2 regions of the Paenibacillus sp. FSL W8-0919 genome follow, and region 1 is predicted to be linked to the other one. Evidence: predicted binding sites of a transcription regulator. Region 1 holds the regulator's gene; the other holds the start of a gene.
What was found. Region 1 encodes CtsR, which represses protease genes until heat stress. Its sites were predicted from a motif close to ATGGTCAATAAAGGTCAAACA; they were not measured.
Positions count from the first base shown of each region.

Region 2: clpP (ATP-dependent Clp endopeptidase proteolytic subunit ClpP) is a predicted target of CtsR. The motif match lies at 2,127-2,147, and genes of this name have one in related genera.

Region 1 covers NZ_JBBOPV010000001.1:1,938,798-1,942,212, reverse strand. The annotation lists gene NST44_RS08275 (protein arginine kinase) at 21-1,088, opposite strand; gene NST44_RS08270 (UvrB/UvrC motif-containing protein) at 1,130-1,654, opposite strand; gene NST44_RS08265 (CtsR family transcriptional regulator) at 1,679-2,140, opposite strand; gene NST44_RS08260 (GntR family transcriptional regulator) at 2,556-3,272, opposite strand; gene NST44_RS08255 (sugar kinase) at 3,286-3,415, opposite strand, start outside.
Region 2 covers NZ_JBBOPV010000001.1:972,933-976,347, forward strand. The annotation lists gene gap (type I glyceraldehyde-3-phosphate dehydrogenase) at 1-561, opposite strand, end outside; gene NST44_RS04070 (sugar-binding transcriptional regulator) at 680-1,723, opposite strand; tRNA gene NST44_RS04075 (tRNA-Arg) at 1,987-2,061, shown strand; gene clpP (ATP-dependent Clp endopeptidase proteolytic subunit ClpP) at 2,226-2,822, shown strand; gene NST44_RS04085 (hypothetical protein) at 2,964-3,410, shown strand.

The sequences.
Region 1 (3,415 bases):
TCTCTTAATCAAAAGTTCATCTACGGCTTCGCAGCCAGCGTTTCCCTGATGAGCTTGGCTCTGTACATATCGCGTTCCGAAGGATTCATGCTCTCCCCGAACGTCTTTTGCAGGAAGCCCGGCTGCGTCTTCACATTAAGCTCATTCATCACCGAGCTGGCCGGACCTTCGAGCAATCCCAGATCCACACCGAGACGGACATCGGACAGCCGCTGCGCCGCTTCCTTGGAATCCATAACCGCCGCGTAGGACAGTATGCCATAGGAGCGCATCACCCGGTCCGTGATCCGCAGCTTGGATTCATTAAGAAGACGCTGTCTGGCGTTCTTCTCATGCTCAATGATCTGCAGGGCGACACTGTGAAGATTTTCAATAATCTCGGCTTCGGTCTGGCCAAGCGTAATCTGGTTGGAGATCTGGAACAGATTGCCCACAGCTTCGCTGCCCTCGCCGTAAATGCCCCGAACGGTCAAGCCCACCTGAGACACGGCCGAGAGAATCCGGTTGATCTGCTGGGTCATCACCAGCGCCGGCAGATGCATCATAACCGAGGCACGGAGGCCGGTTCCGACGTTCGTCGGACAGCTGGTCAGGTATCCCCGCTTGTCATCAAAGGCATAATCGACATGCGCTTCGAAAATATCGTCCAGCGCCGTCGCCCGCTCCCAAGCTTCTCTAACCTGAAAGCCCGGATATAAACACTGTATGCGTAGATGATCCTCTTCATTGATCATGATGCTGACGGATTCGTCCTCTGTCAAAATGACAGCGCCGTTTCGGGATTCATTGGCCAGATTGGGACTGATCAGATGCTTCTCGACAAGCACCCGTTTATCCAAATCGTCAATATCGCTCAATTTGATAACATGCAGCTCCCCGAAATCGTTCAGCCGCTCCCTATCCTTGATGACGCTGATCAGGCGCTCTAGCACTTCGCTCGACTGCTGATTCGTCGCCAGCAGCGGGAAAGGAAGCTGCTGCAGATTGCGCGCCACCCTGACACGGGTGCTGATGACAATGTCGGAATCCTGACCATTCCCGCGCATCCATTCGCTCAGCGCCGTATCGGTAAACCGGTGATTAGACATCACGCATTCCTCCTAGCTAAAAGTGCATCATCATAAGTTCCTCATCCTTGGGCGATATTTCGCTCAAGCTCGCGGATCCGGTCCCGAATCTCGGCGGCCGTTTCAAACTCCTCCTGCACGATCCGGAACTGAAGCTCCTTCTTCAGCTCCTCAATCTTGCGCTTGAGCTGAATGACACCGCCGGTCCGCTTCGGCACCTTGCCGACATGGGACGTATTGCCATGCACTCGCTTGAACAGCGGATCCAGGCGATCCGAGAAATATTTATAACACGAGCTGCAGCCGAAACGGCCAAGCTTGCTGAATTGGGAATACGTCATGCCGCATTCCTCGCAGCGCAGTGTCTGCGCCGGCTTGGCTCCCGCATTCTGGCCCTTGCCGGAAGGATCCAGATCCAGGAGCCCTGACAGCAAACTGTGTATAGAAAAACCATTCGACGTCCCGGGGATCAATTCCCCTTTTTCACGGGCACAAGATTCACAAAAATGAAATTCGGTCTTCTCGCCATTCACGATTTTCGTAAAATGCAATGTCGCTGGTCGTTTACCACATTCCTGGCATATCATACTCCATGCCCTCCTTACACAGACTCACTTACCTAACAAAGCAATAAGCATGGCCTTCATGATTCTCGCACGGAGCTCATCCCGGTAAGGAAGCTTCACATTGAGGCAATCCCTCGAAATGGCGGCCCGCATCAAGCTGGCCTCTCGTTTGTTCAAGAACCTTGACTCCTCCAGCTGGTAGATCAGCCCTTCCGCGACCGTCTGGTCGATCCGGCTGCCGATCGTATGATGCAGATGCTGGTGGAGTGCGGAATGCTGGGGAAGCTCGATCCGCTGGATGCGGATATAACCGCCGCCTCCGCGCTTGCTCTCGACGAGAAAGCCCTTCTCCAGCGTAAATCTGGTGCTGATGACATAGTTGATCTGGGAAGGAACGCAGGAGAACTGCTCCGCCAGATCGTTCCGTTGAATTTCAACGGTTCCCTCCGGGCTTTCCTGCAAAATGCTCTTGAGGTATTGTTCGATAATATCAGAGATATTACGCATGGTCTGTTCATCCTCCACTGTTTGAAACGATAAGACGGATTGTGATCTTACACGTCCGCACAGAGTCATACCTTTAAATTTTAACCATAATCAAAATCAGCGAACCCTGCCCGTTGACTTTGACTTTCTTTGACTTTAATCTCATTATAGCATAACTTTAAAATTTGCCAAGGGGGGGCCACAAAATTTTCGCGCCGGTCTGTTATTCGTAGTCTGCCCATTTTTTCTCACCCTTATAGCCACAGCCCCGCAGGAATTTTGCCTCTTCGAGCGCCTTCCAAGCCTGCCCTTAATCCCCACAACGCGCGCCCGCACTCGAGGCTATAGAAAAAAGCAGCCTGATCCCGGTTCCCCGGCCATAAGGCTGCTCTTCCCTGACTTTATTCCTTTCGAGCCTTCCCGCTGCGCCCTGTCTTTACGCGTCGTAGCTGATTAAATAATGCTGAAGCTCTGTATTGTAATAACCGATGCTGTATTCAATAATCGTCCCCGCACCGTCGTAAGAGGATCTGAGCCGCTTGAGGAGCGGCGTACCCGGACTGACGCCAAGCAGACCCGCCATCTCTTCATCCGCTACGGCCGCCAGAAAACGGTCGCGGAAATTCTCCAGCGTAATCTGGCTTTCTTCAATCCGGTCATAAAGGGAAGGGAGCTCGCCAGGCCCGAAATCCCCTCCCATATCGACAAGCGGCGAAACATAATGCGTATAGTGAATGTAGGGCTGCCCGTCCAGCAGGTACAACCGCTCGATGCGAAGGCATTTTTCGCCGAATTTTTCATACATCTCGCTATCCGGCTCGTGAAACACCCATTCGGTCTTCAAATGGCGCTTCTGAATCTGATGCCCTTCCTCGACCAAAATCTCGGTAAACAGCTTGCCCTTGGAAAGCTTCGAGAACGAGGTATTGCGGGTTACAATCGTCCCTACCCCGCTGCGTTTCTCGACATAGCCCTCCTGGTGCAGCTCCTGAATCGCATTGCGCACGGTCATCTTGCTGACGTTGAATTCCTGCTCCAGCTGCGGCTCAGAAGGAATATGGGTTCCCAAAGGATACACCCCATGCAGGATCCGGTCCTTAATGATCTTCTTGATCTGAAGATACAGCGGACCGTTCTTACGCGTGATCGACATACGTTCGTTCACCTTACCTTTCCACATCCGACCTATGATCACCCATTGCTCGCAGAATGTCAAGCTCTCCTGCTGTCGGCGTATCTCCAGGTACCGTGTGGGCCAGCATGGCTGCCGCTGCCGCGAATTCAACGGTCTGTACA
Region 2 (3,415 bases), 970 kb from region 1:
AAGCACTTGCTGGTCGTTCGTGTAGGAGTGAACGGTAGTCATCATACCTTTCACGATGCCGAACTTCTCGTCGAGAACTTTAGCGAATGGAGCCAAGCAGTTGGTTGTGCAAGAAGCGTTGGAAATGATGGTGTGGTTAGCAGCATCGTATTTCTCTTCGTTAACGCCCATAACGATAGTGATATCCTCGTCCGTAGCTGGAGCGGAGATAATAACTTTCTTAGCGCCGCCTTTGAGGTGAGCGGAAGCTTTCTCTTTCGCTGTAAAGATACCCGTGGACTCAACAACGATTTCTACGCCGTACTCAGCCCAAGGCAATGCTTCAGGGTTGCGCTCAGCAAATACTTTGATCTCACGGCCGTTTACAACCAGTGCGCCTTCTTTAGCTTCAACGGTTGCATTCAGTCTTCCGTGAGTCGTGTCATATTTCAAAAGGTGAGCCAGCGTGCTTACGTCCGTCAAATCGTTGATTGCAACGATTTCTACTTCGCTGTTGTTCAGCGCAGCACGGAACACGTTGCGTCCAATACGTCCAAAACCGTTAATACCTACTTTAACCATGAGTAGTTCCCTCCATATTTGTAAAATTAATATATTCAAGACCGGCCGTTAAGCCGATCAAGACAACGGGATAAAGAATAACGAGGCCTTGCACCTGTATGCTTGCTGGACCGTAAGGTTACGATGCCGCTGCATCGATCTCCTTCTCTACCTCCAGCGCAGCCGCCTCATCCGTAACGAGGATATCCTCGTGCCCGAATTTCAGCACGGCATGAATCGCTTTGCCTTTGCTTCGGCCGCCGGCAATGCCAATGATCGTCTCCGTCTGCATGATGTCCTCCAGCCGGAGCCCGAGAGTCAGCATCTTGTGGACAACCGCGCCTTCCTCGCTGAAGTAGTATCCGAAGGATTCGGCAATCGCCCCATCCTGCTGGAGGCTGCGGATCGAGTCCTCGTCCAGCTTGCGTCTTCTGGCCATTTCCATCGCGTCGCCGATCCCGTGGATAATGATCCGGGAACGTCGGATGACATCCACAATCTCCTGGATGTGCTGATCCTGCACTAGGGATTGATAGGCATCCTCGCTAAGGAGATCAGGCACGTGCAGCAGACGATATTCGGCACCCACGCGCTTCGCCATCTTGGAAGCAATCGTGTTAGCCTGAATTTCCATGCTCTCTCCGAGACCGCCGCGTGCGGGCACAAACCATGTGCCTTTCAGAGGCCCTGCCGCAAGCGGTGACATCTGCTCCGCGACTTCGGCGAGCGTGGATCCACCCGTGACGGCGATCGTATCGCCGTTCTCGACGAAGCTTAGCAGTGTTCTTGCTCCGGCACGTCCGAGCTCGCGCTTCACTTCCGGAGAGGATTCACTGTCACCGGGAATGACGACAACCTTGCGGAGTCCGTAGGCCTTCTTGATCTTCTCCTCAAGCTCGACCAGCCCGAACAAATCCTTCATGAGCGGCTCCAGTTCTTCGAGCAGACACAGTCCTGCATGGCTGATCCGCATACCGAGCGTCTCAATCTCGATCAGTCCCTGCGCTTTCAGAAGATCGGTTTCAGCCCGCAGAACCCGTTCCGTCATCGATAAGGATGACGCCAGCGTTCGTCGGCCGACCAGCCCGGACAGCTTGATCTGATGGAGGATCGTGTACCTTCGTTTAAAGGTGTACATCAAATCGGGCAGAAGCTGCTCTTGTATTTCTAATAGGTTACGCATGCATTCCACTCCTGCAAACTTTCGTCTCGGCTCTTCTATCGGTTGGACGTAAAATGTCCCGGGATAACCTTTTAAGTCCCACCCCTATTCTAACCAATAATGATGCAGGTTGCAAGTGTCCGAACGTATATTTCTCTGCAACCATCATTCTTATACATTATGGCCAAATCGAAACCTCTCTATATATCAAAACAATGTTTTATCCGCTCTTGTGTTTTTCTATTAGATAGGGTATAATCATCTTCGTTGCTGATTTTTTATATGCGCCCGTGGTCCAATGGATATGACGTAGGCCTCCGGAGCCTGAGATCGAGGTTCGATTCCTCGCGGGCGCGCCATCTTTAAATTTTCTCATATATGAATTACCCGAAAGTGCCCATGACGGCTCTTTTTTTTACCCAATAGTTTGACTATCTTTGACTTTTTGATTAAAATTGTTTATCATGTGGGTAATACGGTAACAGTATTTATTAGTGATGCACTTAATGAGGAGGTTTTTCACGTGAGTTTTATACCTATGGTCGTTGAACAAAGCAACCGCGGCGAGCGGGCATACGACATCTATTCCAGATTGCTGAAAGACCGCATAATCTTCCTCGGCTCCGACGTCAATGACGTGGTCGCCAATTCCATCATTGCCCAAATGCTGTTCTTGTCGGCAGAGGATCCGGAGAAGGATATTCACCTTTACATCAATAGCCCTGGCGGTTCGATCACCGCGGGCATGGCAATATTCGATACGATGCAATTCATCAAGCCGGACGTCTCGACCATCTGTGTCGGTATGGCCGCCTCCATGGGTGCATTCCTGCTGAATGCAGGCGCTAAGGGCAAGCGCTACGCGCTGCCGAACAGCGAAATCATGATTCACCAGCCGCTTGGCGGCGCACAAGGTCAAGCAACGGATATCGAAATCCGGGCACGCCGCATTCTGAAGATGCGCGACAAGCTGAACCGTATTCTTGCCGAGCGCACCGGCCAACCGCTGGAGCGGATCGAGAAGGATACCGACCGCGACTACTTCATGACGGCTGAAGAAGCCAAAGAATACGGTCTCGTCGACCAAGTGTTGGAGAAGACGCCTTCGCAAGGACTATAAGAAGCAATACATGCAAAAGGCATGCACACGTAAAGGTGCATGCCTTTTTTATGTCAGCATAGAACATAGTGACCAACCCAGCCCTCCATGGTTATTTCTGGTATCATTGTATTGTTGATTCCTACATACAGGGAGGTCCTTATGATCGGCTCAAAAATATCCTTTGTTTTCATGCTCGTGCTCGTCCATCTTCCGTTTCTGATCTTGAACCTGGAGCGTGCCGTTTCCGGCGCCGATCCGCATGCAATTCATGGAGTTGCCTCCATTGTTCTTGTCCTTCTGCTTCTGTTCTCCGGTTTTGTGATGGGGTATACCAATCAGATTTACTACCCCCGCTGGTTCTCGGCTTATTGGCTCGTCGGCGTGTTCTTCATGGTCGTCGGCTACTTGCTGAAGCTCTACGTCGTTCTCATTCCATTCGTCCTTCTCTACGCCGTCCCCCTTTACGGGCTCGTCCACTACACCGGTCACTCGGAGGAGACGGTTTATCCGCTTGTCCATGCGGCCGTTGGTTGGGGAGCCGGTATAATTGGTTACGGAATTGGACATTCCCGCTTCAGACGGAGGGATCCTCAACAAGCAACATGAGATTC